One region of the Streptomyces sp. NPDC042346 genome, then DNA from elsewhere that is predicted to be linked to it. Evidence: riboswitches for the same ligand, from Rfam matches in the RefSeq annotation. Region 1 holds a riboswitch; the other holds the start of a gene.
What was found. A riboswitch is a leader RNA that binds a small molecule or an ion and turns the genes downstream of it on or off. The one in region 1 is predicted to bind ZMP and ZTP.
Positions count from the first base shown of each region.

Region 2: it holds a riboswitch for ZMP and ZTP, as region 1 does, so the genes downstream of both, ACZ6K0_RS10110 (bifunctional 5,10-methylenetetrahydrofolate dehydrogenase/5,10-methenyltetrahydrofolate cyclohydrolase) here and ACZ6K0_RS22670 (phosphoribosylaminoimidazolecarboxamide formyltransferase) in region 1, are expected to answer to the same signal.

Region 1 covers NZ_JBVJEH010000005.1:250,639-261,113, forward strand. The annotation lists gene ACZ6K0_RS22640 (Dyp-type peroxidase) at 1-564, shown strand, start outside; gene ACZ6K0_RS22645 (family 1 encapsulin nanocompartment shell protein) at 561-1,373, shown strand; gene ACZ6K0_RS22650 (DUF1345 domain-containing protein) at 1,377-2,012, shown strand; gene ACZ6K0_RS22655 (GreA/GreB family elongation factor) at 2,002-2,493, opposite strand; gene ACZ6K0_RS22660 (S8 family peptidase) at 2,832-4,046, shown strand; gene ACZ6K0_RS22665 (glycosyl hydrolase family 8) at 4,168-5,856, shown strand; gene ACZ6K0_RS22670 (phosphoribosylaminoimidazolecarboxamide formyltransferase) at 5,904-7,061, opposite strand; ZMP/ZTP riboswitch at 7,096-7,190, opposite strand; gene ACZ6K0_RS22675 (glyceraldehyde-3-phosphate dehydrogenase) at 7,281-8,726, opposite strand; gene ACZ6K0_RS22680 (GNAT family N-acetyltransferase) at 8,754-9,446, opposite strand; gene ACZ6K0_RS22685 (serine hydrolase domain-containing protein) at 9,593-10,475, opposite strand, start outside.
Region 2 covers NZ_JBVJEH010000002.1:311,943-322,417, forward strand. The annotation lists gene ACZ6K0_RS10090 (ABC transporter substrate-binding protein) at 1-1,190, opposite strand, end outside; gene ACZ6K0_RS10095 (branched-chain amino acid ABC transporter permease) at 1,151-2,026, opposite strand; gene ACZ6K0_RS10100 (AraC-like ligand-binding domain-containing protein) at 2,189-3,142, shown strand; gene ACZ6K0_RS10105 (hypothetical protein) at 3,158-4,189, opposite strand; gene ACZ6K0_RS10110 (bifunctional 5,10-methylenetetrahydrofolate dehydrogenase/5,10-methenyltetrahydrofolate cyclohydrolase) at 4,371-5,225, opposite strand; ZMP/ZTP riboswitch at 5,253-5,361, opposite strand; gene ACZ6K0_RS10115 (GAF domain-containing protein) at 5,504-6,748, shown strand; gene exaC (acetaldehyde dehydrogenase ExaC) at 6,793-8,316, shown strand; gene ACZ6K0_RS10125 (response regulator transcription factor) at 8,684-9,349, opposite strand; gene ACZ6K0_RS10130 (sensor histidine kinase) at 9,378-10,475, opposite strand, start outside.

The DNA.
Region 1 (10,475 bases):
GACGGCAGCGAGAACCCCGCCGGCCAGGCCGCCGCCGACGCGGTGCAGATCGGCGACGAGGACCCGGAGTTCCGGGGCGGAAGCTATGTCGTCGTGCAGCGGTACGTGCACGACATGACGGCCTGGGACTCCCTCACCGTCGAGGAGCAGGAGCGGGTCATCGGCCGCACCAAGCAGGCCAACGTCGAACTGCCCGACGGCGTCAAGCCGGCCGACTCGCACGTCGCCCTCAACACGGTCGTCGACGACGACGGCGCCGAACAGCAGATCCTGCGCCAGAACATGCCGTACGGACGGGTCGGCAGCGGCGAGCTGGGCACCTACTTCATCGGCTACGCCCGCTCGCCCGCCGTCACCGAGCGGATGCTGCGCAACATGTTCCTCGGGGATCCACCCGGCAATACCGACCGCATCCTCGACTTCTCCCGCGCCGTCACCGGCTGCCTCTTCTTCGTGCCGAGCGCCGACCTGCTCGACGACCTCCCCGCCGCCCCGTCCGCGGCCGCCGCGAGCCCCGGGGACTCCCTGGGCATCGGCAGCCTGAAAGGAGCCCCCGCGTCATGACGACCGACGTGACGAACAACCTGCACCGGGAACTCGCCCCGATCCCCCCCGCGGCCTGGGCGGAGATCGAGGAGGAGGCCCGCCGCACCTTCCGGCGCCACATCGCGGGCCGCCGCGTCGTCGACGTGCCCGACCCGGCGGGCCCCGGGCTCGCCGCCGTCGGTGTCGGCCACCTGACCGACATCCACCCGCCCGCGCCCGGCGTCTCGGCGCGGCTGCGCGAGGCGAGGCCCATCGTCGAACTGCGGGTGCCGTTCTCCGTCTCCCGGGCCGCCGTGGACGACGTCGAGCGCGGCTCCAAGGACTCCGACTGGCAGCCCGTCAAGGACGCGGCGCGCACCATGGCGTACGTCGAGGACCGGACCATCTTCGACGGGTACGGCGCCGCCGGCGTCGACGGGCTGCGCTCCCGCTCGTCCAACCCGGTGCTGCGGCTGCCCACCGAGCCGCGCGACTACCCCGACGCGGTCAGCCGGGCCCTGACGGAGCTGCGGCTCGTCGGCGTGGACGGGCCGTACGCGCTGCTCCTCGGCGCCGAGGAGTACCGGGCGGTCAGCGAGACCTCCGACCACGGGTATCCGATCGCCGCGCACCTGGCCCGGATGCTCGACGGCGCCCCGATCTGGGCGCCGGCCCTCAGCGGCGGCTTCGTCCTCTCCACCCGCGGCGGCGACTTCGAGCTGCTGCTCGGCCAGGACGTGGCGATCGGCTACACGGGCCACGACGCGGACACCATCGACCTGTACTTCCAGGAGACGCTGACCTTCCTCACCTACACCGACGAGGCCGTGGTCGTCCTGGAGGCCTGACCCGTGAACCGCCGGCTGGCCGATGCCGTCCCGCGACTCGTCGGATCGACGGTGGTCGGGGCGGCGGCCGGCCTGGCCGTCGGCGGAACGACGAGGACGCCGCTGGGCATCCTCGCCGGCATCGCCGCGGCGGAGACGGTCTTCGTCGTCGCGGGATGGCTCGTGCTCTGGCCCATGGACGCGGCCGCCACCCATCGCAACGTCCGCCGGGAGGAGTTCCGGCCCCTCGTCGAGGAGATCGTCGTCGTCGGGACCGCCGTGTGCGGTCTCGTCGGCATCATCGTGATGCTCCTGGTGGGCCACTCGAACCTGGGCCACGCCGCCGCCGCGACGGCGCTCTGCGGCGTCTTCATGGCCTGGGCGGCGCTCCACCTGATGTACGCGACGCGCTACGCGTACGACTACTACGCCCTGGAACCCGGCGGCGGAATCGACTTCAACACCGACGACCCGCCGCGGTACAGCGACTTCCTGTACTTCAGCTTCAACCTCGGCATGACCTACCAGGTCTCCGACACCAACGTCTCGAAGTCGTCGCTCCGCGCGATCGTCCTCCGGCACTGCCTGCTGTCGTACGTCTTCGGAGCCAGCATCCTCGCCACCACCATCAACCTGGTGACCGGCATCGTCACGGGCTGACCGCCCCGCCCTCCCCGCCACCCAGCGACACCACGACCGCGTCGGCCCGGCCCCCGGGCGTGTCGTACGTGACGGTGTCGCCGGCGCGGCGGCCGAGCAGTGCGCGGCCGAGCGGGCTGTCGGCGGTGACCATGGTCGCGTCCAGGACCTCGGCGACCTCGCCGATCTGGACGGTCGTCTCCGTGGCGTCCGCGAACCGCACGGTCACGGTGCTGCCGACGCCGACCGTGTCGGTGCTCGGCGGGCCGGCGACGGCGCCCTCGCGCAGCCTGCCCTCGATCTCGGCGATACGGGCGTCCAGGCGCTGGAGCTCCGTGACGCGTTGCAGCTCGTCGGCCTGGTCGGCGCGGTCGCCGACCTGATCGCCGCCGCCGTCGTGCAGGGTCACGGCGACCGTCTCGCGTTCGGTGCGCAGGTCGGCGAGTTCGCGCGCGAACGCCGCACGGGCGACATCGCTGAGGGGCTCGGGTCCACCGGTCATGTCTGATCCCGTCGGGCGGGCGGCACGGATGCGTGCCGCGCATCGGTCACGGCAAGCCGAAGGTATCAGGGCAATCTGAGCAATCAGAACATTCCGCCACGCTCGACCCGCCGTCAGGAGGCGGGTGTTTTCTGGGGGTTCGACGGGATTTCGATTGCAGGAGTATGGCAGATGCATGACAAGCCCCCAACTCCCTTGAGCTACGCCCGTAGACCGGCCAGGCTGCTGATCACCCGGAGCGCACACACGGCTCCGGTCCGTGCGTGTGACCGACACGCGCCCCCCACAGTCGCGCCGCCCCACACGAGGCGCGACGCCGAAGAGGAGGACTCCCTCGTATGGCACTCCCGCAGCACACCAAGGCCCGGCTCGCGCTCACCGTGTCCGCCGCGACCGCGGCCGCCCTGCTCGGCACCTTCGCCGCCGTCCCCGCCCAGGCGGCCCCCGCCGAGGGCGTCGTCCTCGCGGCCGGTTCGGCCGACGCGGTGCCCGGCAGCTACATCGTCACCCTCAAGCAGGGCGCGGGCTTCACGGCCGCGTCCGCCAAGGGCCGGACCCTGATAGCCGGTTACGGCGGCACGGTCCGCAAGACCTTCGGCTCCGCCCTCAACGGCTACACGGCCACCCTCGGCGCGACGGAGGCCCGCCGCCTCGCCGCCGACCCCGCCGTCGCCTCCGTCGAGCAGAACCAGATCTTCCGCGCCGACGCGACGCAGACCAACGCCCCCTGGGGCCTGGACCGCATCGACCAGGCGAACCTGCCGCTCGACGGCTCGTTCACGTACCCCGACACGGCGGGCGGCGGCGTCACCGCGTACGTCATCGACACCGGCGTCCGCATCTCGCACGCGCAGCTCGGCGGACGGGCCGTGAACGGGTACGACGCGGTCGACGGCGACACGGTTGCCCAGGACGGCAACGGACACGGCACGCACGTCGCCACCACCATCGCGGGATCGACGTACGGCGTGGCCAAGGCCGCGAAGATCGTCGCCGTCCGCGTGCTCGACAACGCCGGATCCGGCACCACCGCCGGCGTCATCGCGGGCATCGACTGGGTCACCTCCCACCACACGGCGGGGGCCCCGGCCGTCGCCAACCTCTCGCTCGGCGGCGGCGCCTCCACCGCCCTCGACAACGCGGTGAAGAACTCCATCGCGGACGGCGTCACCTACGCCGTCGCCGCGGGCAACTCCGGTGTCAACGCGTCCTCCTCGTCGCCCGCCCGCGTCGCGGCCGCCATCACCGTCGGCGCCACGAGCAACACGGACGCCAAGGCGAGCTGGTCCAACTACGGCTCGGTGCTCGACCTCTTCGCCCCCGGCGTGTCGATCACCGCGGGCTGGAACACGAGCGACACCGCCACCAACACGATCTCGGGCACCTCCATGGCCACCCCGCACGTCGCGGGCGCCGCCGCCGTCTACCTCGCGGGGCACCCCTCCGCCACTCCGGCGCAGGTCGCGACGGCTCTGGTGAACGGCGCGACCCCGAACAAGGTGACCAGCCCGGGCAGCGGCTCGCCCAACCGCCTCCTGCGGATCGTCCCGTAACCCGCATGTGAACGGTCGGGGGTCTTGCGCGGGCCCCCGACCCTCTCTACCCTCGCGGCTCAATGGTTAGGAAAACTTCCTAACCATTGGATGAATGAGCCATGAAGGAAAGGGAGTTGTCATGCGTCGACGAAGCGTCTCGCTTCTCGGGCTCGCCGGACTGCTGGTGCTGCCCCTGACATCGGTGCCGCAGGCACTGGCACAACCACAGACCCAGCCCCGCGCACAGGAACGGGCGGCCGCCGCCGACAGTCTGGTCTCCGTCGGAAAGCCGGTGACGGCCTCGTCCGTCGAGGGCTCCGGGTTCGAGCCCGGCCTGGCCGCGGACGGCAGCACCACCACCCGCTGGGCCAGTGTGGAAGGCGTCGACCCGCAGTGGGTCCGCATCGACCTCGGCGCGACGCACACCGTCTCCCGGGTGAAGCTCCACTGGGAGGCCGCCTACGGCAAGGCGTACCGGATCCAGACCTCGGCCGACGGGTCGACCTGGACCGACGTCTACACGACCACGACCGGCGACGGAGCCGTCGACGACCTCACGGTCTCCGGCAGCGGCCGGTACGTGCGCATGCAGGGGACCGCACGCGGCACGTCGTACGGCTACTCCCTCTGGGAGTTCGAGGTCTACGGCGCCCCGAGCGGCGGCGGCGTCCCCGGCGGGCCGGCCGTCCCCTTCGGCAGCCACCTCAAGCCCTACGCCGCCGGCACGCTGAAGCCCTCCGGCACCCAGGCCGCGATCGACCAGAAGGTCGTCGAGTACTACAACAAGTGGAAGGCCGCCTTCGTCCGGCAGAACTGCGGCAACGGCTGGTACCAGATCATCTCGCCCGACGCCGACCACCCGTACGTCGCCGAGGCCCAGGGATACGGCATGGTCGTCACCGCGACCATGGCCGGCGCCGACCCCGACGCGAAGAAGATCTTCGACGGTCTCGTGAAGTGGAAGATCGACCACCCGTCCTCGGTCAACCCGAACCTCCTCGCGGCCGAACAGGACGTCGCCTGCAAGAGCGTCAACGGCGGCGACGGCGCCACCGACGGCGACATGGACGTGGCCTACGGACTGCTCCTCGCCGACAAGCAGTGGGGCAGCGCCGGCACGTACAACTACAAGGACCTCGCGCTCAAGCACATCGCCGCGATCAAGAAGGACGAGGTCAACGCGACGACCAAGCTCCTGAAGCTGGGCGACTGGAGCAGCTCGGGCGACCAGTACTACTACATCTCCCGCACCTCGGACTGGATGGTCGACCACTTCCGCGCCTTCCGTACGGCCTCCGGCGACACGACCTGGGACGCCGTGCGCAGCGCGCACCAGACCCAGATCACGCGGCTCCAGTCGACGTACGCCTCCGGCACCGGCCTGCTGCCCGACTTCGTCGTCGACACGAACACCACGCCCAAGCCCGCCCCCGGCCAGGTCCTGGAGGACCCGAACGACGGCGCGTACTGGTGGAACGCGTGTCGTACCCCGTGGCGCATCGCGGACGACGCGGTGACCAGCGGGGACGCCGCCTCGCTCGCCGCCGCGCGGAAGGTCAACAGCTGGATCAAGACGAAGACCGGCGGCGACCCGAACAAGATCGCCATCGGCTACAAGCTCAACGGCACCCAGATCTCGGCGGGCAGCGAGGCCGCCTTCTTCGCGCCGTTCGCCGTCGCGGCCATGACCGACCCGGGCAGCCAGGCCTGGCTGGACGCCCTCTGGAACAAGATGCTGACCACGCCGGTCGACACGAGCAGCTACTTCTCGGCCAGCATCCAGCTCCAGGTCATGATCACGGCCTCGGGGAACCACTGGGTCCCGTAGGCCCGTAGGTCGGCAGGCCCGTAGGCCGGTAGGGCGCGCCGTGCAGATCAGTGGTGGAAGAGCCGCAGTCCGGTGCGGGCGAGCGTGATGCCGTGCTCGCGGCAGGCGTCCTCCACGTCGGCGGAGCGGATCGACCCGCCGGGTTCGGCGATGAAGCCGACACCGTGCCGGTGCGCGTGGTCGACGTTGTCGCGGAAGGGCAGCGCGCCGTCCGAGGCGAACGCCACCCCGGTCAGCTCCGCGAGCCACTCGGCGCGCCGGCGGTCGGTCAGGTCGGGGGCGGGCACGGACAGGACCTCGGACAGGCGCGCGCGCTCGTCCGGGGTGAGGTCGCCCTCGACGTACCGGATCCGCCAGTTGATCCGGTCCTGCCGGCGGACGCCCGGCCGGAAGGCGAGCGCGCGGACGGCGGGATGGCGGCGCAGCCACCACGTGTCGGTCTTCGCGCCCGCCAGCCGGGTGCAGTCCACCCGGGACTGCTGCCCGGCGCCGATCCCGAGCGTGACCCCGTCGCGTACGTAACAGACCGAGTTGGACTGGGTGTAGCGCAGCACCGCGAGTCCGAGCAGCAGGTCCTCCGCGGCTTGGGCGGTGAGGTCACCGCAGACGACGTCGTCCAGGAGGGCAGGGGAGAGCGGCACGTCGTCGCGCTGCTGGGTCAGCCGCATGCCGAACACCTCCCGGGCCTCCTGGCCCGGCGGGGTGAAGGCCTCGTCGGCCTCCATCACCAGGAAGCGGCCGCTCTTCTTCCGGCTGAGCGTCTCGACGGTGCCGGGGGCGTAGCCGGGCGCGATGACACCGTCGCAGACCACCCGGGTCAGCACCTCGGCGAGTTCGGCGTCGACCGGGTGCGAGACGGCGGCGAAGTCGCCGTACGAGGACTTCGGATCGGCGTCACGGGCCCGCAGATAGGCGCTGGTGAGCGCGCCGACGCGGTCCCGGTCCACGCCGTACACCTCGGCCGTCACCTCGTCGACCGGACCGGCCAGCGCCGCGCCGGCCGGGGACACGTGCTTGAAGGACGCGGCGGCCGGCCGTCCCAGAGCGCGGCTCGCGTCCCGTACGAGCTGCCAACTGTTCAGCGCGTCCAGGAGGTTGATGTAGGACGGGCTGCCGTTCACCACCCGGACCGGCCGGCTCCCGGGCTCCACCGGCGTGGTGGTCGCCACCAGCTGTTGGGGATTGATGCCGTAACGCAGTTCCATCTCAAGACCTCCTGGGTCAGCGGGACATCACTGACGCAGGCGCCCAGGCGGTCGACGCGCACGCGGGAAGAACAGGCCGAACTGCCGCTCCCCGGTGGTGATCCACCTTCGCCAGTCGCGGCGGGCACGATGCTACCCGTACGGCGGAAACGCGGCGCGCCGCACCCCTCCCCGTACGGGAGAAGTGCGGCGCGCGGCCGTGCGTTCGGATCCGGGGGATCAGACCGCCGGGACCGGGAAGGTCGGGTACTCCACGCCGGAGACGTGCTGGACGACCCGGATGACCTGGCACGAGTAGCCGAACTCGTTGTCGTACCACAGGTAGAGGATCGCGTTGTCGCCGTCGACCTTGGTCGCGCCGGCGTCGACGATCGACGCGTGGCGCGAGCCGACGAAGTCCATCGAGACGGCGTCGGGGGCCGTGGTGAAGTCGATCTGACGCTTGAGCGGCGAGTGCAGCGAGACGTCGCGGAGGTACTCGAGGACCTCTTCGCGGGTGGTCTCGCGGCCCAGGCGCAGGCTCAGGATGGCGATCGAGACGTCCGGCACGGGCACGCGGATGGAGCTGCCGGTGATCGGGGCCTTGAGGTCCGGCAGCGCCTTGGCGACGGCCGAGGCGGCGCCGGTCTCGGTGATCACCATGTTCAGCGGCGCCGAGCGGCCGCGACGGTCGGCCTTGTGGTAGTTGTCGAGCAGGTTCTGGTCGTTCGTGAACGAGTGGACCGTCTCGACGTGGCCGCGGAGCACGCCGTACTCGTCGTCCATCGCCTTCAGCGGCGGGACGATCGCGTTGGTCGTGCAGGACGCGCAGGACAGGATCTTCTCGTCCGGCTTGACCGTCTCGTGGTTCACACCGTGCACGATGTTGGGCACGTCGCCCTTGCCGGGCGCGGTCAGGACGACCTTGTCGATGCCGGGGCGCAGGTGCTTGGAGAGGCCCTCGCGGTCGCGCCACTTGCCGGTGTTGTCGATGAGGATGGCGTTCTCGATGCCGTACGCCGTGTAGTCGACCTCGGAGGGGTCGTTGGCGTAGATCACCTTGATCGTGTTGCCGTTGGCGACGATCGTGCTGTTCGCCTCGTCGACCGTGATCGTGCCCTGGAACTGGCCGTGGATCGAGTCGCGGCGCAGCAGCGAGGCGCGCTTCACGAGATCCTGGTCGCCGCCGCCGCGGACGACGATGGCCCGCAGGCGCAGACCGTTGCCGGAGCCGGCCTTCTCGATGAGGAGGCGGGCGACGAGGCGGCCGATGCGGCCGAAGCCGTAGAGGACGACGTCGCGTCCGTCACGGCGCTCGATCTTGTTCTCGCCGATGGCGCCGGCGACGGCCTGTGCGGTGAACTCGGCCACGGTCAGACCGCGGTCGTCGGTCTTGTAGTCCGCGGCCAGCACGCCGATGTCGATCTGGCACGGGCCCAGGTCGAGGGTCGTGAGCGTCTGGAGGAACGGGAGCGTCTCGGTGACCGAGAGTTCCTCGCCGTCGATCTGCCGGGCGAAGCGGTGGGTCTTGAGGATGCTGACCACCGACTTGTTCACCAGGGAGCGGCTGTGGACCAGGACGGTGACGTCCTGCTCCCGGTGCAGCTTCCCGATGATCGGGATCATCGACTCCGCGATCTCCTCGCGGTTCTTCCAGCTGGTGAACGAGTCGTCATTGACAGTCACAAGTTTATCTTTCGAGCTAGGCGGCGCTCATATGGTAACCCCAGGTCTGTGCGGTGCTTCAGAGGGGTGGCGCATCCCACGCTCCGCCCCCGTTCGCCGCTCGCGGACCCGCGCCAGCCGCTCCTCCAGAGCCGCCCGGCGCTCGGGCCACTCCTCGGCCACGATCGAGTAGACGGCGGAGTCGCGGAGGCGGTCCTCCTCGCCCGGGACCCGGGACGGGGCCGAGCTCCGCAGGACGCCCTCGAAGGCGGCGCCCACCCGCTCGATCGCCGCCCGGGAGCGGGCGTTGCGCGCGTCCGTCTTGAGGTCGACCCGGCCCACGCCCCAGCTCTCGAAGGCGTGCCGGAAGAGCAGGTACTTGGCCTCGGCGTTCACGCCCGTCCCCTGGGCGGAGGCCGCGAGCCAGGTGAAGCCGATCTCGATCGCGCAGAGGCGCTCACCGGACGGCCAGAAACGCGGATCCCAGAACGAGGTGGCGCCGACCACCCGGCCGCTCGCCACGTCCACCTGCGCGTACGGGGCGAGGCTGCCCTCGGCGGCGCGGCCGAGCTGCGTCTCGACGTACGCCGCCGTCTCCTCCGGCCCGGGCACCCAGGTGAAGCCGTACGAGTCCCGGCTCTCCCCGGCGGCCTCGGCCAGACCGGCGGCGTGCTGGTGCCCCAGCGGCTCCAGGCGCACGAACGCGCCCTCCAGAACCGGCCCTTCCAGCGTGGAACCCATGGATCCGCACCCCGTGTACGTGTCGAGTTCGTCGAACATCACCCAGCGGCGAGCAGAATCGCAGACTCCGGCCGTGGGGGCATCCCTGTTTCAGAGGCTGAGCCAGGGGCTGGTCAGGGGCTGATGGGGGTCGGTCGGGGGGCTGGTCAGGGGAGTGCGCGTGTGCGGAAGGCGTCACGGACGCGGGCCAGCGGGCCGGGGTCCCGGGTGAAGTACAGCCGGTTCGTGAGGAGGACCGCCCAGCGGCCCCGCGCGGGCGAGACCCACAGGCCCGTGCCGGTGAAGCCGAAGTGCGCCCAGACGTCGTCCGCCGGGTCCGTGCCGGGCGCCGGGTGCCAGAAGAGGCCGCGCGGCGGGGTGAGCGCGCCGGTGCGGACGCGCAGCGAGGCCGCCGTCCAATCGGCGGAGAAGGTCCCGGGCACCGGGACGAGGAGGTGCCGCAGGAACCGGCCGACGTCGCCGGCGGTGGTGAAGACCCCGGCGATCCCGCAGGCGCCGCCGAGCAGCCGGGCCGAGAAGTCGTGCACGCTCCCCCGCAGGGGCGCGCCGCTCTCCTCGTCGTACTCGGTGGGCGCGCAGCGCTCCCCGAGTGCGGCGGGCAGCGGTCCGTACGGGGTCTCCGTCATGCCGAGCGGCGTCCAGACCCGGTCCTGGGCGAGCCGGGTCAGCGGCAGGCGCGTGAGGTGCTCGGCGAGGTAGCCGAGGAGCAGTGCCGCCCGGTCGGTGTACGCGACGGCCTCCCCGGGCCGGTGCCGCAGGGGCTCGGCGAGGACCCCGTCCCGGACGTCCTGCGGGTCGGAGCCGTACAGGGGCCGCAGATTGGCGCGCAGCGGCAGCCCGGCGGTGTGGGTGAGGAGGTTCAGGGCCGTGACGCCGGCGAGGGGCCGCCCCGTGGCCTCCGGCCAGTACGAGCCGAGCGGCGCGCCCGGGTCCAGCTTCCCCGCGTCGACGAGGGTGCCGACCACGGCCCAGGCCGCGAGGATCTTGGTCAGGCTCGCGACGTCGAAGAGCGTGTCCGGGAGCGTCGGC
Region 2 (10,475 bases), on a different contig from region 1:
CGGGTCACGGTGTACGCGCCGTCGCGGCCGATGGTGACCTCCCGCATGTCGGCCTGGAGGACGTGGTTGGCGGCCTCGAATCGCGTGCCCTTGCCCAGGGGGCTGTCGAAGGACAGGCCGCCGATCGCCTTGTTGACGGCCTCGGGGTCGCTGGAGCCGGCCTTGGCGGCGGCAGCCAGGAAGAACCTGACGCCGAAGTAGGCGTTGCCCGCGACCTCGGGGATCGGCGCCTTCCACTGGTGGGCCGTCCGGTAGTCCTTCACGAATCCGCGACTCTCGGCGTCGTCCAGCCGGTCGCTCCAGCGCACGGTGTGGGTGCGGCCCGCGACGAGCGCGCCGAGGGCGGGCTGGAAGTCCGCGTCCAGGGGCGCACCCTCGAAGCCGAGCTCCGGGGTGAGGAGGCCGAACTGCTGTGCCTGCTTGCTGAAGGTGACCGCATCCGCGCCGACGACCATGGAGAGTACGGTGTCGGGCTTCTCGGACCTGAGCCGGCCGATGACGGGCTGCCAGTCGGTCTGCCCGAGGGGGCTGTACTCCTCGGCGACGACGCTGCCGCCCGCCTCCTTCACCAGCTCCTTGGCGATGCCGCCGTAGAAGCGCGGGTAGTTGTAGTCGGAGCCGACGAGGGCGACCTTGGTGCCGTACTTCTTGATCAGTCCGGGCACGGTGGGGGTCAGCATCTGGCGGGTGGACTCGCCGAAGCCCCACTGGTAGGCGAAGCAGTGCTCGGTGTCGCCGAGGATCGCGGTGCCGAAGGGGACGTGCGCCTCGTCGGCGACCCTGCCGACGGCTTCGGCCGTGTCGCCGGTGATGGTGCCGAACAGCATCGTCACCTTGTCCTGGCGAACCAGACGGCGGGCGAGCTGGGTGGAGTTCGCCGGGTCACCGGCGTCGTCGACGACCACGTACTCCACAGGCCGGCCGTGCACGCCTCCGTCGGCGTTGACCTTCTTGACGGCCAGTTCGAGACCGTTGCGCAGAGCGGTGCCCACCTGGGAGACCGGCCCGGTGAGGGGGACGACCACACCGATCCGCACCGGTCCGCCGACGGCCGGCGCCTCGTCGTCGGAGAGTGCCGCGCCCTGACAGCCGGTGAGCGCGAGGGTGAGGGTGCCGGCCGCCGCGAGCACGGCGGTCCGGGTCGAGCGCGTCATGCGGTGGCCGCGGGCGCGGGGGTACGACGGAACCATGCGGAGAACCTTCCGATCCAGGGGCGCGAGCGCAGTGCGGCGATCGCGACGACGACGGCGTAGAAGAGGGCTTCGGCGAGGGTGTCGGAGAGCCACGTGCGCAGCAGGACCGACAGCGCGGAGATCAGCAGGGCGGCGCCGGCGGCGGTGGCGAGGGCGCCGGGGCGGCTGAGCAGCAGGCCGAAGAAGACGGGGACCAGCAGGCCGAAACCCATGCTGGGGTTGACGGCGAGGACGGGGCTGTAGAGGGCTCCGGCGAGGACGGCCAGGAGGCCGCCGATCGCGAAGGCGGTGGCGCGCATGCGGCGCGGATCGGTGCCGAGCAGCGCCGCCATGGCCGGGTTGTCGGCCACTGCGCGCAGCCGCAGGCCCCAGTCGGTGCGGTGGGCGGCGAGGAGGACGAGGCCGATGACGGCGATCGCGGTCAGCGCGCAGACCAGCCGGTAGGCCGGGTACGGGGTGCCGAGGACGTCGAGGGTGCCGTCCACGGGTACGGCGACGGTGCGGGAGGTTCCGGTGAAGAGGAGTTCCGCCCCCTGCCGCAGGGCCATGCCCAGGCCCCAGGTGACGAGCATGGCAGCGAGCCCGTCGGAGCCGGGTCGGCGCAGCAGCAGCCGCTCGACGATCAGGAGCAGGGGCGCGCCGACGGCGAGGGCGAGCAGGGTCCGGACTCCGAAGGGGGCGGTGGTCGCGGTGGCGGCGACGTAGGCGCCGACCATGGCCAGGTCGCCCTGGGCGAGGTTGACGACCCGCGTCGCCGCGAAGATCACCGCGATGCCGACCGTGAGCAGGCCGTAGAGGCCGAACTGGCCAACGATGGCCAGAAGTACATCCATCTGTTACCGCCTGTGTGCTTCCGGGTGCAGCAGGGACTCTGCGAGCATCTGGCAATCCCGTGGTGGGCACTGGTCCGGCAGCGCAGAGTTCTGTGCCCGCAGTGCGCGGACCGGACGGCGCGAAGGGTGCGTCCGGTGCGGGCGGGGTGGGAGGAGCACGACATGCCGGTGGAGCGACGGGACGACGGCAACCTGGTCTTCGGCTATCTCGACACCGCGTCGGCGGATCTGTCGGGAGCCTCCGACACGGTGCTGGTCCGTGCCCTTGTGGGCGGCGAGGGGTACGCCGCCGAGATGCGGCCGAGCCAGTTCGGCGCGCTGAGCGGCTGCGACATCAGCGGGGAGCAGGCGATCCGGGTGATGCCCCGGCCCTCCCCCGCGGCGCCCAGGCCCGGCCATCTCCTCGGTCTGCTGGTGTCGGGGCGGGGCGAGCTGGAGCAGGACGGGCGGCAGGCGGAGCTCGCCCCCGGGGACTTCGTCCTCTACACGGGTGCGCGTCCCTTCCGGCTGGAACTCGATTCCGGCCACCGGTACTTCGTGCTCACCCTGGACGCGGGGACGGCGGGGCAGTTGGCGACGACGGGCGGTGCGGTGACCGCCAACGCCGAGCTGCCGCGCTCGCCGAGCGGGCGGGTGCTCGCGGCGGTGGTCGGTGAGCTGGCCGAACGGGCGCACGGTTTCGGCCCGTTGGCCCGCCGGGAGATGGGCGAGCACGTCTCGGCGATCCTGCGGACGCTGCTGCGCGAGGCGGGCGGCTCCGGGGCGGCGGTCGGCGGCGGGGCGGCGGGGGCGCTGGACCGGGTCCTCGCGTACATCGACGACCGGCTGGCGGAGGACCTGTCACCGGGGACGATCGCGGCGGCGCACCACATCTCCGTACGCCATCTGCACGCGCTCTTCAGGGAGTCGGGAGTGACGGTGAGCGACCACGTGCGGCGCCGCCGACTGGAACGGATACGGCAGGACCTCGTCGATCCGGCGCTGGCCCACCTCCCCGCGTACGTCCTCGCGGCCCGCAGGGGGCTGGGCGAGGCGAGCCATTTCAGCCGGGTGTTCCGGGCGGAGTTCGGCCTGTCGCCGCGGGCGGTACGGGAGCAGGCGCACGCGCGGGCCTGATCCGCCGGAGAGGCCCTACTGGAGGAGGCCGGTGAGCTTCCCGCCGGTGGCGGACCGGGCGGCCAGGCTGCAGGCGACGGTGTCGGAGCCGAGGAGGTAGCTGGTGCGATAGGGGTACTGGACGAAGGTCGTCCAGCGGCTCCCCAGGGGCTGCAGGGCGGCCTTGGCGCGGAGCGGTGCGCGGCAGAGTTCCGTGGCCGCCTCGCGTACCTGCTGGTCGTCGGCGTAGGTGCCGGTCAGCCGTGGCCGGGCGACGAGTTCGGCGTCGTGCGGCGTGTCGCAGTCGCGCCGGAGGGCGGTGCCCGGCGTGGCCCGGTCGATGTCGAAGCATTCGCCGACGCGCAGGGCCTCGAAGGAGACGGGCCGACCGGAGGGGCCCGTACCCGTGGGGGTCGTGGAAGGGGTCGGCCGGGTCGCCGTCGCCGCGGGAGCGGTGCTCGGCGTACGGGAGGGCTGCGGGGAGCCGCTCTTCCCCTGCGGGCCGGGGCCCGCGTCGGGTGCCGCGTGCGTCGGCGTGCCGGCCACGGGACCGCCCTGCGACGGCGCGCCGGTCGGCGGCGTACCGGTCGACGAGGTGTCGACCCTCGGGGCAGGCGTCCTGGCGGCGTCCGCGGCGTCCTCCGTGGTGACGACCGGGGACGGTGCGGCCGGCGGGCCGCCGCCCGGCCGTCCGGCGGCAGGCCCTTCGAGGTCCTCCCCGCCGCCGACGGCCATGAAGCCGCCCACGACCAGCCCGGCCAGGACCAGGGGTACGAGCGGCACGCCGAACCAGCGGGCGCGCCGCGCGGCCGGCCCCGGGCGGGCTGTTCCGAGGCGTGCGACACGCGGCCACGCCACGGCGGTGTGCCGCTCGGCTGTGATCGACTCGGCAGTGTTCGACTCGGCCGTGTTCTGCTCGGCGGAGTGGGGCCGGGTGGCGGAGTGGGCCTGGGCGACGGCGTGGGCCTGGGCGACGGCGTGGGCCTGGGCGACGGCGTCGGACGCGGCTGAGGGGTGGTCAGCCGGCCGGCGGTCCGGCGATGGAGTGGCGGTCGGGTGGTACGGCACAGGCACCAGGGTTGCCTGTCGGCAGCCGTGAGGCGAGTGATCAGGGGCCGTCGAGCACGGCCTGTACGGAATCGTGACCATCGCCGACGCCCGATTGTCCGACGATCGCCGGAAAACGCCTCCCCGACCGGTCGGCGCGCCGCCGACGCGCCGCGCACGCCGACGCCACGCCGTAGGTGCCCTACAGGCCGAGCTGGCGCTCCGCGCCCTCGACCGTCTGCGCGAGGAGCACGGCGATGGTCATCGGGCCGACACCACCGGGGACCGGGGTGATGAGGGAGGCGCGCTCGGCGGCGGACGCGAAGTCGACGTCGCCGATGTTGCCCGGGTTGTAGCCGGCGTCGATGACGACGGCGCCGGGCTTGATGTCCTCGCCCTTGATGAAGTTCGGCTTGCCGACGGCCGCCACCAGGATGTCGGCCTCCCTTATGACGGAGGAGAGTTCCTCGGTGCGGGAGTGGCAGTAGGTGACGGTGGCGTCGCGGCCGAGGAGGAGCAGACCGGCCGGCTTGCCGAGGATCGCGCTGCGCCCGACGACGACGGCCCGCTTGCCGCTCGGGTCGACGTCGTACGCGTCGAGGAGACGCATGATGCCGCCGGGCGTGCAGGAGACGAAGCCGGGCAGCCCGAAGCCCATGGCGGCGAAGGAGGCCATGGTGACGCCGTCGACGTCCTTCTCGGGAGCGATGGCCTCGAAGGCGGCGCGCTCGTCGATGTGCGGACCCACCGGGTGCTGGAGGAGGATGCCGTGGACCTCGGGGTCCTCGGAGAGCGCCGTGATCGCGGCGACGAGCTCCTCGGTGGTCGTGGAGGCGGGCAGCTCGACGTGCCGGGAGCGGATTCCGGCCTTCGCGCAGCGGTTCTGCTTCATCTTCACGTACGTCACGGAGGCCGGGTCGGCGCCGACCAGGACGGTCGCGAGACAGGGCGTGACGCCGGTGCGGCGGGTGACCTCGGCGGCGCGCGCGGCGGTCTCCTCGACCGTACGGCGGGCGAGGGCGGTGCCGTCCATGAGGGTGGCGGTGCTGGTGGACATGGCAACTCCTGGGCGTCGTGTCTGACGGTGGTTCGCCCAGGCGCACGGCATCGGTACGGTCGCACCGCTCGGGTGCGCTCCGTCCGGGCCGCTCCCCGGTGGTGATCCACCTCAAGCGCCAGTCACGGCCCGGGGCCCACTCTACGTGCTCCTTGCGGAATGCCGGGGGCCGGTCCCGGACAGGGCGCATATGCCGTGCTGCCCAGGCGCTTGTCGGCGGCCCGCCCGCGCACGACGATGAGCCGGACGTGCGGAGCGACCTCGACGGGGAGGCCGAGTTGAGCGATGCGTGGGTGGCCGGGGCGGCGGATCCGGGTACCGGGAGGACGCCCGGCCCGGTGCGGGCGGTGGTCGCCGCCTCGTGGCGGCGTTCCGTGCGGGCGCGGGTCAGTCAGGAGGGCGCGGCGCGGGTCGAGCTGGACGAGGACGACCTGGCCGCGCACCGGGACGGCCACCCCCTGTCGGCGGCGATGCCGGTGATCCGGGAGCTGATGGGGACGTACGCGACGGACGGGGAGCATCTGCTCGCGGTCTGCGACGCCGCCGGGCGGATGCTCTGGGTGGAGGGCCATCCGGGCACGCTGCGCAAGGCCCGGGCGATGAACTTCGTGGCCGGGGCCCGCTGGTCGGAGTCGGCGGCCGGGACGAACGCGCCGGGGACCGCGATCGCCGTCGACCGGCCCGTGCAGGTCGTCGCCGCCGAGCACTTCCGACGGCCGGTACGGGCCTGGACGTGCGCGGCCGCTCCCGTGCACGACCCGCTGTCCGGCCGGGTGATCGGCGCGGTGGACATCACGGGCGGGGACCGGCTCGCGCATCCGCACAGCCTCGGCTTCGTCCAGGCGGTGGCGCGGGCGGCCGAGTCCCAGCTGGCCCTGCTCGGCCCGCCCGTGCGGCCGGACGGGCTCCGGCTCGCCGCGCTCGGCCGGGACGAGGCGGTGCTCTCGGTGGCCGGGCGGCCCGTCCGCCTGTCCCGCCGGCACAGCGAGATCCTGGTCCTCCTCGCGCACCGCCCGGACGGGCTGGGCGGAGACGAACTCCTGACGCTGCTGTACGAGGACGAGTCCGTCACCCCGGTGACCCTGCGGGCGGAGCTGTCCCGGCTCCGCGCACTCCTCGGCCCCGACGTGCTGCGCTCGCGCCCGTACCGGCTGGCGGGCGTGGTCGACGCGGACTTCACGACGGTCGACCGGCGGCTGGCCTCCGGGGCCGTCTCGGCGGCGGCCGGCGAGTACGCGGGCCCGCTGCTCCCGGCCTCGCTCGCCCCCGGGGTCGTACGGCTGCGGGAGCGGCTCGCGGACCGGCTGCGGGCGGCGCTGGTCGACCGGGGTGATCCGGGGCTGCTCGCCGACTGGGCGTACAGCGCGTGGGGCGAGGAGGACGTGGTGATCTGGCGGGCCCTGTGCACGGCCGCACCGGCCCCCCAGCTCCCTCCCGTACAAGCCCGGCTCGACTCCCTGGAGGCGGAACTGACCGCGGGTGCAACGGGATTGCAACGTACCGGCGCGCAGACTCGGCGATGAGCGCCGGTCAGGGACGGCCGGCGCGCCCGAGGGAGGCCATGCCCATGACCCGTTACGCCGCACCCGGTACCGAGGGCGCGCTCATGTCGTACGCGCACCGCTACGACCACTGGATCGGCGGTGCGTACGTCGCCCCGGCGCGCGGTCGCTACTTCGAGAACCCGAGCCCGGTCGACGGCCGTGCCTTCACCGAGATCGCGCGCGGCACGGCCGAGGACGTGGAGCGCGCCTTGGACGCGGCGCACGCGGCGGCTCCGGGGTGGGGCCGGACGGCGCCGGCGGAGCGCGCGACGCTCCTGCTGCGGATCGCGGACCGCATGGAGAGCAACCTGGAGGCGCTGGCGGTCGCCGAGAGCTGGGACAACGGCAAGCCGGTCCGGGAGACCCTCGCCGCCGACATCCCGCTCGCCATCGACCACTTCCGCTACTTCGCGGGGGCGCTGCGGGCCCAGGAGGGCTCGCTGAGCGAGATCGACGACGACACCGTCGCGTACCACTTCCACGAGCCGCTGGGCGTCGTCGCGCAGATCATCCCGTGGAACTTCCCCATCCTGATGGCGGTCTGGAAGCTGGCGCCGGCGCTGGCCGCCGGCAACGCGGTGATCCTGAAGCCCGCCGAACAGACCCCGGCCTCCGTGCACTTCTGGCTGAGCCTGGTCGCGGACCTGCTGCCGCCGGGCGTCCTGAACATCGTCAACGGCTTCGGCGAGGAGGCCGGAAAGCCGCTCGCGTCCTCGCCGCGCGTGGCGAAGATCGCCTTCACGGGCGAGACGTCGACGGGCCGCCTGATCATGGGGTACGCCGCGGAGAACCTCAAGCCGGTCACCCTCGAACTCGGCGGCAAGTCCCCGAACATCTTCTTCGACGACGTGTGGGCGGCGGACGACGACTTCCGCGACAAGGCCCTCGAAGGCTTCACGATGTTCGCCCTGAACCAGGGCGAGGTCTGCACGTGCCCGTCGCGGGCGCTCGTGCAGCGCGGCCACTACAGCGAGTTCCTGGAAGCGGCGATCGCCCGCACGGAACAGATCGTCCCGGGCCACCCCCTGGACACGTCGACGATGATCGGCGCCCAGGCCTCGGCCGAGCAGCTCCGGAAGATCCTCGCGTACCTGGAGATCGGCCAGCAGGAGGGCGCGAAGATCCTGACGGGCGGTCAAGCGGTCTCGTACGAGGGAGACTTGGCGGGCGGCTACTACGTCCAGCCCACGATCTTCGAGGGCGACAACCGCATGCGGGTCTTCCAGGAGGAGATCTTCGGCCCGGTGGTGGCGGTGACGTCCTTCACCGACTTCGACGACGCGATCCGCACGGCCAACGACACGCTCTACGGCCTCGGCGCGGGCGTCTGGACCCGCGACACGAACACGGCCTACCGCGCGGGCCGCGCGATCCAGGCGGGCCGGGTCTGGACGAACTGCTACCACGCGTACCCGGCCCACGCGGCCTTCGGCGGCTACAAGCAGTCGGGCATCGGCCGCGAGACCCACCGCATGATGCTCGACCACTATCAGCAGACGAAGAATCTGCTGGTGAGCTACTCCCCGAAGAAGCTCGGCTTCTTCTAGCGGCACGAAAAGAGGCGCCTGACCTGGGCTTTGCCCGTCAGGCGCCTCTCGTTCGCCTTGCCGAGAAAGGGGTCTCGTTTGCGCCGAAACTCCCAGTTCATCCCACCGGTATCCCGCTCCTGACCAGCTCTTCCGGACCAGTCACGGACCCCCCAGACGCCTCGCCCCGGCTGACGCGGCCCCACTCCTCCATGGGCTGCTCGATCCGGTCACGGCCGACCGGGACGCTTCAACAAGATCGTGTTACGAGCTCGTAGGGAACAGGATTCTGGGGCCGACACGTGTTGAGAGCACTCCCAAAACCTGCGGCACCGACGCAAGGCTCACGGAGCTGTGGGCGCTGCTGGACGGCGCCCGGGGCCAATCCTCAATTGTATTCGAACCAGGCCAGAATGGCCTTGACGCGCCGATTGTCCTCGTCGGGAGGCATGCCGAGCTTCACGAAAACGTTCGCCACATGCTTACTCACGGCAGCGCCGGAAAGAAACAGCTCCGTCGCGATTTCTGCGTTGGAGTGCCCTTCGGCCATGTGGGCGAGCACTTCCCTCTCCCGAGCGGTGAGCCGGGCAAGCGGCCCCTGTGGCGAGTCCGCGCGGGTGACGTGGCGAACAACCTCGGGGTCGATCACGACGCCACCTGCGCAGACCGTCTCGACAGCTCGCAGGAAGTCGGCGACTCTGCCCACTTTCTCCTTGAGCAGGTATCCGACGGCTCCGTCGGCACCCGGGCCGTTCAGAAGCTCCCTCACATAGGGGCCCGTGACGTAGGCGGAGAGAACCAACACCGGCAGGTCCCGGTGACGGGAGCGCAGATCGATCGCGGCACGCAGTCCGTCGTCGGTGTTTTTGGGGGGCATGCGGACATCCGTGATCACCATGTTCGGGGCGGCTCCGGCATGCACCAGCTCGTCGACTGCGGCAACCAGTTCGTCGGCGTCCTCGCATTCGCGGATGACATCATGAGCATGGGAGGTCAAGATTTCCCGGATGCCGGCCCTTATCAGCACGCTGTCATCTGCCAGAACAATTCTCATGAACCCCCTCCCCGGGGAACGTCCTGCTTCAATTCATCACCATGGGGGTTGACTGGGAGCGGACGCCACAACCAGCGTCCCGCCGCCCGGGGGGGCTGAGAATTTCGAGATTCCCGCCGACACTTCGCATTCGCTCGCGCAGTCCGGCGAGCCCGGAGCCCGTGTCGATTCTCGCACCGCCGACACCATCGTCGTGCACACGCACGTGTACGTCTGTCGTGGCGCATCGTAGGTCGATCCGACCATTTCCCACACCTGCGTGTTTCGAGATGTTCGTCAGGGCTTCGGACACCGTGAAGTATACGGCGGTCGCAGTCGGTGACGAAAGCTGGGCGTCATCGCCGGTGCTGGTCAGTTCGACCCGCAAAGGTGATCGTGCGGCCAGCTCTCGGACGGCGGCGATGAGACCGAGGTCGCTCAGTTCACGGGGATGGATGTCGCGCACCGTGTCCCTCAGCCGTTCGAGTGCGCGCTCCGCGTGAGCCTGGGCCTGCCGTGCCAGCCGCACGATTCGTTCCTGGTCGGCGGCTGCGGCCGTGGCCGTGGCTTCCAGCATCCCGAGACGCATGACGACGGCGACGAGTTCCTGTTGGGCGCCGTCGTGCAGATCGCGTTCGATGCGTTGTCGCTCGAATTCGAAGGCCGCTGTCAGCGAAGCCCGACTGGTCCGGAGCTCCTCCAGTTTCGCGAGCAGATCCGGGTCCCGGTTTCTGGAGAAGGCGCGCAGGAGAAAGTCGCGAAGAAATGATGTGCCGGTCAGTACGGTAGTGGTGACCGCGCCGAGAACGATGCCTGCGGGCATCGCCAGGAGGGTTTCCCCAACGGATTCAGGGGTGAATGGACCGACCTGCGCAGCGATACCGAAGAGCCAGAAGACGGGGGAGAACACCAACGCGGCAGCGCCGATGAATCCGAAGAAGGCCACCAGCAGTGACAGTGCGGACAGGAGTACGGCGGTCACGAAAACCGGGAGGTCGGTGCGCCACATCGACCGTGAACGCAGCCGGAGTACCACCCACTTTGCCCAGCTGTGGTCCGAGGGTTTCAGGGGCATCGTCTCGACGCCGCACCACCGGGCTCTCGAACGGTCCGTCTCCGCCACCACCGGGGCCGAGACCGGCGCGAC